DNA from 3 places in the Kocuria salina genome. Region 3 is predicted to be linked to each of the others. Evidence: riboswitches for the same ligand, from Rfam matches in the RefSeq annotation. Region 3 holds a riboswitch; each other region holds the start of a gene.
What was found. Region 3 has a riboswitch for thiamine pyrophosphate ahead of E7Z53_RS06425 (ECF transporter S component). Riboswitches for the same ligand answer to the same signal wherever they lie in the genome.

Region 1: it holds a riboswitch for thiamine pyrophosphate, as region 3 does, so the genes downstream of both, E7Z53_RS03690 (FAD-dependent oxidoreductase) here and E7Z53_RS06425 (ECF transporter S component) in region 3, are expected to answer to the same signal.
Region 2: it holds a riboswitch for thiamine pyrophosphate, as region 3 does, so the genes downstream of both, thiM (hydroxyethylthiazole kinase) here and E7Z53_RS06425 (ECF transporter S component) in region 3, are expected to answer to the same signal.

What each region holds. Positions count from the first base shown of each region.
Region 1 covers NZ_SSSF01000001.1:789,978-793,236, forward strand. Annotated here, with positions in the region: gene E7Z53_RS03680 (hypothetical protein) at 1-613, opposite strand, end outside; gene thiE (thiamine phosphate synthase) at 712-1,431, opposite strand; TPP riboswitch at 1,447-1,550, shown strand; gene E7Z53_RS03690 (FAD-dependent oxidoreductase) at 1,546-2,901, shown strand; gene thiS (sulfur carrier protein ThiS) at 2,898-3,137, shown strand; gene E7Z53_RS03700 (thiazole synthase) at 3,139-3,259, shown strand, end outside.
Region 2 covers NZ_SSSF01000003.1:110,877-114,135, reverse strand. Annotated here, with positions in the region: gene E7Z53_RS07275 (Rne/Rng family ribonuclease) at 1-153, shown strand, start outside; gene E7Z53_RS07270 (nuclear transport factor 2 family protein) at 347-1,081, shown strand; TPP riboswitch at 1,131-1,224, shown strand; gene thiM (hydroxyethylthiazole kinase) at 1,267-2,091, shown strand; gene thiE (thiamine phosphate synthase) at 2,088-2,771, shown strand; gene E7Z53_RS07255 (bifunctional hydroxymethylpyrimidine kinase/phosphomethylpyrimidine kinase) at 2,768-3,259, shown strand, end outside.
Region 3 covers NZ_SSSF01000002.1:492,192-495,450, forward strand. Annotated here, with positions in the region: gene E7Z53_RS06410 (monovalent cation/H+ antiporter complex subunit F) at 1-234, shown strand, start outside; gene mnhG (monovalent cation/H(+) antiporter subunit G) at 231-698, shown strand; gene E7Z53_RS06420 (DUF4235 domain-containing protein) at 759-1,037, shown strand; TPP riboswitch at 1,175-1,294, shown strand; gene E7Z53_RS06425 (ECF transporter S component) at 1,385-2,005, shown strand; gene E7Z53_RS06430 (ABC transporter ATP-binding protein) at 2,002-3,259, shown strand, end outside.

The DNA.
Region 1 (3,259 bases), on a different contig from region 3:
CCGCCGGCGGCAGGGTCTCGCCCGAGAGCACGGGGCCGTCCTCGCGGTGGCCCCGCTCCGCCTCGTTCAGCAGGGTCACGAACTGCTCGAGCGGCTCGGACCCGTCGTGCTCCCGCGCCAGGAAGCGCTCGGCGCGGCGGCGCACCACCTTGTAGACGCGCCCGTCGTCGGGGATGCCCAGGTCCCGGGCGGCCCGGGCCACGGCCAGCGGGGGCTGCTCCGGCAGGGGGTTGGTGCCCCACTCCAGGAGCCCGGTCAGCAGCGGGCGCTCGAGCACGGCAGCCAGGGCCGCCCGGGCGCCCGGCACCCGGGTCAGCTCCAGCAGCCCGCTCGGCGGCGCGGACGGGCACCCCGGCACGTCGCTGGGCAGCCGGGCGGCGCGCTCCAGCCAGAAGGTGTCGCCGAAGAGGGTGGCGAGCAGCACGGCGGCGGCGAGCCGGTCGTCGCTCGGGGCGGCGTCCTCCGGGAGGCCCTGCTCCCAGTGCGTGCCGAGGGCGCGGCGGGCGGGCTCACCGGCCAGCCGGACGCGCAGCTGCGCGTCCTCCGGGCCGCGGGCGGTCTCCGCGGGGCGCTCCACCGCGTGCCGCACCTGGGGGTCGAGCTCGGGGTCCATGGGCCACCTCTCCGTCGTCGTCCTGCGTCCATGCTCTCAGAACGTGCTGGACGGCGGCGGGGAGCCGACGGTGAGGCGGGCGGGGGGCCGCCCCGGGCTCAGGCGGGGAGCAGACCGCGCAGCTGCCCGGCGGCGGTGCGGGGATCGGGGGCCTCGGTGACGGCGCGGACGACGACGACGCCGCGCGCCCCGGCCTCCAGCACCTGCGGGAGCCGCGTCTCGTCGATGCCGCCGATGGCGAACCACGGCACGGGCAGGACCTCCGGGTCCGCGTCCAGCCGGGCCTCCGTCAGCTCGGCGACCGCGCGGACGAACTCCAGCCCGGTGGCCGGGCGCCCCGGCTTGGTGGGCGTGGCCCAGACGGGGCCGGTGCAGAAGTAGTCGACGTCCGAATCCTCCAGCGCCGCCGTGGCCTGTCCGAGGTCGTGGGTGGAGCGCCCGATCAGCACGTCGGGGCCCAGGAGCCGCCGGGCCTGGGCGGGGCTGAGGTCGTGCTGGCCCACGTGGAAGACGTCGGCGCCCACGAGCGCGGCGATGTCGGCGCGGTCGTTGACCGCGAACAGGGTGTCGTACTCGGCGGCCACCCGGCCCAGCAGCTCCAGCGCGGCGATCTCCTCGTCCGCGTCGATGCTCTTGTCCCGCAACTGGACGACGTCAGCGCCGCCGGCACAGACGGCGTGCAGGAAGTCCTCGAGGTCGCCCCGGTCCCGGCGGGCGTCCGTGCACACGTACAGCCGGGCGGCGAGGAGTCTGGCCGTCCGGGTCTCTCGCAGGGAGGACTCGGCGGGGGCGGAGGCGTCACGGGTAGGCTGGGTCACACGCTGATGATAGGTCAGCGGTTCTGCGGGAGCCCCACCGGGGGCTGAGAGGGCGTCCAGCGCCGACCGCCACACCTGATGCGGGTCATGCCGCCGGAGGAAAGGACGTTCCCTGTGACTGCCGCGCACCCCGCCCCCACGACCGCGCCCCACCCGCTGGTCGACCGGCCCGAGCACGTCCGCGCCGACGTCGCCGTCGTCGGCGCCGGGGTGATCGGCCTGGCCACCGCCTGGGAGCTGCGCCGCCGCGGCCGCTCGGTGGTCGTGGTGGACCCCGAGCCGGGCTCCGGCGCCAGCCGCGCCGCGGCCGGGATGCTCGCCCCGGTGAGCGAGGTCCAGTACCAGCAGGAGCCCCTGTACCCCCTCATGACCGCCTCGGCCGCCGAGTACCCGGCGTTCGTGGCCGCCCTCGAGCAGGCCGCCGGCGGGACGGTGGGCCACCGGGCCACCGAGACCCTCGTGTGCGGCGTGGACGCCGCCGACCGGCAGGCCCTGACGGACCTCCGCGCGCTGCAGGGCCGCCACGGCATGACGGTGGAGGCGCTGACCCTGCGCGCCGCCCGCACCCTCGAGCCGGCCCTGAGCCCGCGGCTGTCCGCCGCGTTCCGGATCCCCGACGACCACCAGGTGGACCCGCGCCGCCTCGTGGCCGGGCTGCTCGCGGCCCTCGTCGCCCCGGAGCTCCCCGACCTCCCGGAGCCCGCCGGGCTCCCGGCCGCGCGCGACGGCGGACCGGCCCGCCTCGTCCACGACCTCGCCACGGGGCTGCGCCGCAACGCCGAGGGAGCGGCGACCGGCGTCCGCCTGGCCGGCGGCGGGATGGTCTCCGCGACCTGGACGGTCCTCGCTCCCGGCGCCGGGCTCGGCGAGCTCGACGGGCTGCCGGAGGACTGGCACCCGCCGCTGCGGCCGGTGCACGGGGACATCCTGCGCGCCCGGGTCCCCGCCGGGGCGCCGGAGCTGCTCGGGCGCACCGTCCGCGGTCTGGTGCACGGGGTGCCCGTCTACCTGGTGCCCCGCGCCGACGGGACCGTGGTGATCGGGGCGACCTCCCGCGAGGACGACCTGACCGGTCCCAGCGCCGGCGGCGTGTTCCGGCTGCTGCGCGACGCCCAGGCGCTCGTGCCCGGCATCGCCGACCTCGAGCTGGTCGAGGTGCTGGCCCGCGCCCGGCCCGGCACCCCGGACGACATCCCCTACCTCGGCCGGGTCCGCGACCCGGACGGCTCGCCGGTGCCGGGGCTCGTGGTCTCCACCGGCTACTTCCGCCACGGCGTCCTGCTCGCCCCGCTGGCCGCCCGGCTCGCCGCGCAGCTGGTGGCCGGCGGGACCGGAGCCGATCCGGCCGCCGACGCCGAGCACCTCGCCACCACCGACCCGCACCGCTTCGACCGCCCCGTCGAGGCCCGTCCAGGGGATCCCGCGCCGGCCGCCGCCGGGCCCGGGCCCCGGAGCAGGAGCACCCGATGACCGCCATCACCCTCAACGGCCGCCCGCGCCAAGTGGCGGCGGAGGCGACCGTCGTCGACCTCGTCGCCGAGACCGTCGGCCGCCCCCTGGGCCCCGACGGCGCCCCGCTGGACGGCGGGCGCCTCGGCGTGGCCGTGGCCGTGGACGCCGCGGTCGTGCCCCGCAGCCGCTGGCGGCGGACCCCCGTGGCGGAGGGCCAGTCCATCGAGATCATCACCGCCGTCCAGGGAGGCTGACGTGACCGCCCCGCACCCCGACCCCCTCGTGCTCGACGGCATCGAGCTGAGCTCCCGGCTGATCATGGGCACCGGCGGCCTGAGCTCGCTGCACACCCTGGAACAGGCGCTGCTGGCCTCCG
Region 2 (3,259 bases), on a different contig from region 3:
GGCCGGGCGGCCGCCGCGGAGGGCGCCCGGCACGAGGCGAGGACCGTCGCCCAGCGCGCCCCGGAGGAGTCCTCCCGCCGGGCGCCGACCGTCGTCGGCGTCGGCGTCAAGGCCGAGGACCTCACCAGCGGCCGGCCCGCCGACCGGGGCTGACCCGCCCCGCCGAGCAGCACCACGGAGGACCCCGACCGGCACGGTCGGGGTCCTCCGTCGTCGCGGACCGTCACGGACCGCCCCGGCCTGCCCGCCCTCCGCGCGGCGGCGTACCGTGGTGCGCACCACAGCACACCCGGGGCCGCCGTCCCGTCCGCCGGGAGAGCGGCCGCCCGTTCCAGGGAGCATCGCCATGACCAGTGCAGACACCATCCGCACCACCGGCACGGAACTGTTCGTCCACCGGGATCCGTCGGCCGTGGACCGTCACTACACGGAGGACTTCGTCCAGCACTCGCCGCTCGCGCCGGACGGGCGCGAGGGTCTCAGGCAGTTCGTGCAGAGCATGCCCGACGACTTCCGCGTGGACATGGTCCGGATGCTCGACGACCACGGGACGGTGGCCGTCCACTCGGTGTACGAAGGGCTCGGTCCGGAGCCGCTGGTCGGCTTCGACGTCTTCCGGGTGGAGGACGGACGGATCGCCGAGCACTGGGACGTCCTCGAGCCCCTGCGCACGGGCCCCGACGGCGCCCGCCCCCAGCTCGACGGTCCCGTCGCGGTCACGGACCACGAGCGGACGCAGGACAACAAGCGCATCGCCGCCGAGTGGGTCGAGGCCGCCCTCGTCGGGGGCGACCGCCACGCCGTCCAGGACCACATGAGCCCCCGGGGCTGCACCGAGCACACCGGCGGCACGCCGGACGGCCCGCAGCCCGCGTACCAGCGGCTGCGCCGCGTGGTCGGCGAGGGGAACTTCGTGCTGACCGTCGCGGAGGCCGTTCCCGGAGGGAGCCGCGACGGAGGATCCACCGGAACGGTCGCCTGCTACGACCTCTGGCGCCTCGACGACGGCCGGATCGTGGAGCACTGGGGCGTCGCGCAGCCGGTGCCCGAGCGGATGGCGCACGCCAACGGCATGTTCTGATCCCGTGCGGGGTCCGTGCCGACTCCCGCACGACGACTAGACTGGCAGGACACCAGACACGGGGTGCCGCACGAGCGGCTGAGAACACACCCGTCGAACCTGATCTAGCCAGTACTAGCGAAGGGATGTCGCAGATGCGCGATGCCGTACCCCCGTCCGACCGCACACCAGGACCCGGGAGGCCGGTGCCGCCGGACCCCGCGCTCGCCGAGGACGCCGCCGCGGCCCTGGCGGACCTGCGCGCCGCGGCGCCGCTGGTGCAGTGCATCACCAACGCCGTGGTCACCAACTTCACCGCCAACGTGCTGCTCGCCGTGGGCGCGTCCCCGGCGATGACCGACATCCAGGGCGAGGGCGGGGTCTTCGCGGAGCTCGCCGACGGCCTCCTCGTCAACACCGGCACGCCCACCGCCGAGCAGCGCGGCGCCGCCTACGAGGCCGTCGGGGCCCGGCGCCGCGCGGGCCGGGCCTGGGTCCTGGACCCGGTGGCGGTGGGCGCCCTGCCCGTGCGCACGGCGCTGGCCCGCGACCTGCTCGGGTTCGAGCCGGCGATCGTGCGCGGCAACGCCTCCGAGGTCATCGCCCTCGCCGGCGGCGCCGGCGGCCGCGGCACGGACGCGACCCACGGCGTCGACGCGGCCCGGGACGCCGCCGCCGCGCTCGCCGAGCGGGCCGGCTCGGCGGTGGCCGTGTCCGGGCCCGTGGACCTCGTGCGCTCCCCGGACGGCACGGTGGTCCGGGTGCCGCACGGCACGCCCCTGCTGACCCGCATCACCGGCGGCGGGTGCGCCCTGGGCGCCCTCATGGCGGCGTTCACCGCCGTGCGCACGGACCCGGCCGCCGCGGCGGTGGCCGCCACCACGGTGTACACCCTGGCGGCCGAGGACGCGGCCGCCGACTCCGCCGGGCCCGGCTCCTTCGCCGTGGCGCTGCTGGACCGGCTGCACGCCGTCACCCCGGAGGGGATCGCCGCCCGGGCGGAGCTCGTGCGCGAGGAGGTCGCCCGGTGAGCCCGCGCCTCGACCCCGCGGCCCTGGCCCTGCACCTGGTGACGGACACCGCCCTGAGCGCCCCCCGGACGGTCCCGGACGTCGTGGCCGCCGCCGTGCGCGGGGGAGCCACCATGGTCCAGGTGCGGGAGAAGGACGCCCCGGTCCGCGAGCTCGTCGCCCTGCTGACGGCCGTGGCCGAGCGCGTGGGCCGGGAGGTGCCCGTGCTCGTGGACGACCGCGCCGACGTGTACCTCGCCGCCCGCGCGGCCGGCGCCCCCGTGGCCGGCGTGCACGTGGGCCAGTCGGACCTGCCCGTGGCGCTCGCCCGGGAGATCTGCGGCCCGCAGGCCGTGCTCGGCCTCAGCGCCGCCACGGCGGAGGAGCTCGATGCCGCCGCCGCGCTGCCGGCCGGGACGGTCGACTACCTGGGCGTCGGGGCGGTGCGGGCGACCCGCACCAAGCCCGACCACCCCGAGCCGCTGGGCGTCGAGGGCTTCGCCCGCGCCGCGGCCCGCACGGCCCTGCCCTGCCTGGCCATCGGCGGGGTGCGGGTCGAGGACGCCCCCGGCCTGCGCGCCGCCGGCGCCGCGGGGCTGGCCGTGGTCTCCGGGATCTGCGCCGACCCGGACCCCGCCGCCGCGGCCGCCCGCTACCTGCGGGCCTTCGCCGCCGTGCCCGCCGGGGAGGTGGCCCCGTGACCGCCCGCGTGCCCCGCGTCCTGGCCATCGCCGGCACCGACCCCACGGGCGGGGCCGGCCAGCACGCGGACCTCAAGTCGATCGCCGCGATGGGCGGCTACGGGATGAGCGCCGTCACCGCCGTCGTCGTGCAGAACACCGTGGGCGTGCGCGACATCCACGTCCCGCCGGTCGAGTTCCTCTCGGCACAGCTGGACGCGGTCGCCGAGGACGTCGAGATCGACGCCGTCAAGATCGGGATGCTCGGGTCCGTGCCGGTCATCGAGGCCGTCACCCGGTGGCTCGGGACCCACCGGCCGCCGGTCGTGGTCCTGGACCCCGTCATGGTCGCGACCTCCGGGGGCCGCCTGCTGGAGCGCGAGGCCGAGGACGCCCTGCGCGCGATGCTCGGCCTCGCCGACCTGATCACCCCGAACCTGCAGGAGCTCGCCGTGCTCGCCGGGGAGGACACGGCGTCGTCGTGGGACGAGGCCCTCGCGCAGGGCCAC
Region 3 (3,259 bases):
AGCGCGGCCGCCGCGGGCACCCTCTACCGCCTCGCCAAGGGCCCCTCCCTGCTGGACCGCGTGGTGGCCACGGACGTGCTGCTGGCCATCGTCGCGGCCGCCCTCGCCGTGGACATGGCCTACCACGGCCACCTCAACAACCTGATCCTCATGGTGATCGTCTCGCTGGTCGGGTTCATCGGCTCCGTGACGGTGGCGCGCTTCGCCACCCAGACCGCCGAGCACGGGCGGTGAGCGCCGTGCTGGACACTGTCCTGGACGCCGCCGCGGCCGTGTGCCTCGTGGTCGGCGCGCTCATGTCCCTCGCCGCAGGGATCGGCCTGGTCCGCTTCCCGGACCTCCTGACGCGCATGCACGCCGGCACCAAGCCCCAGGTCTTCGGGCTGCTCCTCATGCTCACGGCAGTCGCCCTCGAGAACCGCGAACCCGTCATGATCCCGCTCATCGCCCTCGGCTGGATCTTCCAGCTGCTCACCGTGCCCGTCTCGGCGCACATGGTGGGACGCTCGACGTACCGCACCAAGCACCTGAACCGGACCACGCTGACCCAGGACGACCTGCAGAAGGTCCTCAACCGCGCCGCGGAGGGCGGGGCGGAGGGCTCCGCGGAGGGCGTCGCCGCGGGACCGCCGGTGCCGAGCCCGGACGGCCGGCGGGCGGACGGACAGCAGACTGACGGATCGCCGGGGACGCGTTAGGCTGGGCAGGATCGACAGGGCGCACCCGCGTCCCCCTCGGACGACAAGGAGCAGCACTCCATGAACACCAAGGTCCTCGAACTCGTGGGCACCGGCCTCTCGCTCGGCGGCGTGGCGCTCTCGCACAAGGTGCTCGGCGCGGCGTGGACGCGCATCACCGGCGACGCGCCCCCCGCCAAGAACCCGGACCCGGACGAGGCCTGGACGGGCATCATCATCTGGTCGCTCGTCACCGGTCTCGTGGGCACCGTCATCAAGGTCGGCATCTCCCGCCAGATCGCGAAGATGGAGAACAGGCCGCGGACGAACCCCAAGGCCTCGAGCCAGGCCGAGGTCTGAGGCCCGGCGAGCACCTCGCTCAGGGGCCCGTCCGGCCGGACACCGCACCGGTGTCCGGCCGGACGGGCCCCTGCGTCGTTCACCGGCCGTGCGCCGGCAGTGCACGGGGCGGGCGGGGGAGGGGTACACTCGGTGCCACTGAACGACAGGGGAGCGCCCCGCCGGTGAGACCGGCGCGGCGCTGAGAGTGCGGATCGCCGCAGACCCTCGAACCTGCTCCGGTTAGCACCGGCGAAGGGAGTCGAGCATCTCAGGGGTGCTTCCCCGGGAACGCGCCACCGGCGCGGCCCGCGGAACCCCGTCCCCTCCTGGCACCGACGGCTCGCTGAGCCCAGGAGGAATCCACCGTGAACACCACCACCCACCGCCCCGCCCGCCGCCCCGGCACGTCCCGCGCGTCGTCCTGGCGCGTCGTCGACATCGTCGTGGCCGCCGTCCTCGCCGCCGTGTGCGCGGTCGTCTTCTGGGCGTGGTCGAACCTGCTCTACCCCGTGGTCGGCACGGCCGCGGTCGCCTACCCGCCCGCCGTGGGGCTGATCGCCGGCGGCTGGCTCGTGGCCGGCGTGCTCGGCGGGCTGATCATCCGCAAGCCCGGCGCCGCGCTGTTCTGCGAGCTGCTCGCCGCCGTGATCGAGAGCTTCCTGGGCACCCACTTCGGCCTGCTGGTCGTGCTCTCCGGTCTCGTCCAGGGCATCGGCGCGGAACTGGCCTTCGCCGCCTTCCGGTACCGCCGGTTCGACGCCCTCGCGGCGGCCGTGGCGGGCGCCGTGAGCGGGATCTTCCTCGGCGTCCACGAGAACATCGTCTACAACTACGAGTGGGCGCTGAGCCACCAGGTGGTCTACGTGGTCCTGGCGGCCGTCTCCGGGGCGGTGCTCGCGGGCCTGCTGATGCAGGCCGTGGTGCGGGCCCTCGCGGCCACCGGCGTGCTGCAGGGCCTCGCGTCGGGGCGGGCCGTGCGGCGATGACGGCTTTCACGACCCAGGGCCCCGTGGTGCCCGCCGGCCGCGGGGCGCGGGTCGAGGCCCGCGGCTTCGGCTGGCACCACCCCGGGCGGGACGCGGCGGCGCTGCGCGGCCTCGACCTCGTGGTGGAGCCGGGGGAGCGCGTGCTCCTGCTGGGACCCAGCGGGGCGGGCAAGTCCACCCTCCTGCACGCCCTGGCGGGAGTCCTCCACGACGACGACGGGCAGTCCGCCTCCGGCGAGCTGCTGCTCGACGGCATGCCGCCGGAGCAGGCGCGCGGCCGCGCCGGTCTCGTGCAGCAGGACCCCGAGTCCCAGGTGGTGCTGTCCCGGATCGGGGACGACACCGCCTTCGGCCTCGAGAACCTCGCGGTGCCCCGGGAGCAGATCTGGCCGCGGGTGCGCGCGGCGCTCGAGGACGTGGGGCTGGACCTCCCCCTCGACCACTCCACCGCGGCCCTGTCCGGCGGGCAGAAGCAGCGTCTGGCGCTCGCGGGCGCCGTGGCCATGAGCCCCGGGCTGCTGCTGCTCGACGAGCCGACCGCCAATTTGGACCCCGCCGGCGTGCGGCAGGTCCGCGACGCGGTGGTGTCCTGCCTCGACCGCAGCGGCGCCACGCTCGTGGTCGTGGAGCACCGTGTCGCCGTGTGGGCCGAGGTCGTGGACCGCGTCGTCGTGCTCGGCCGGGACGGGAGCATCACCCACGACGGCGCGCCGGGCCGGGTGCTCGGCGCCGCGGCCGACGAGCTCAGCGGCGCGGGGGTGTGGGTGCCCGGCCGGGTGCCTGCCACGCGTGCGCCCGCTCGCCCCGCCGCGGGTCCCGGTGCAGGCTCCGGTGCCGGTTCCGCCGGGGGTCCCGCCGGAACCCGGGCCGCCGGCTCCGGGGCGGACGGCGCACCGCTGCTGAGCGCCACCGGTCTGGGCGTCTCGCGCAGCCAGCCGTCGGCGCGGCAGCTGCGCGCCCGGCGGCGGGCGCGGCGGCGCGGCCGCCCGCTGGACGACGCCGCCGCGGGCCGGGACCTCCCCACGGCGGTGGCCGGCGTGGAGCTGACCCTGCGCCGCGGCCGCGCGCTCGCGCTGACCGGGCCCAACGGCGCCGGCAAGTCCACGCTCGCGCTGACGCTGGCGGGTCTGCTCGCCCCCGTGCGCGGCACCGTGCGGGCCCACCCGGTCCTCGACCGAGGCGCGGGCCCCGACCCGCTCGAGTGGAGCGGCCGGGAGCTCGTGGCCCGCGTGGGGACGGTCTTCCAGGAGCCCG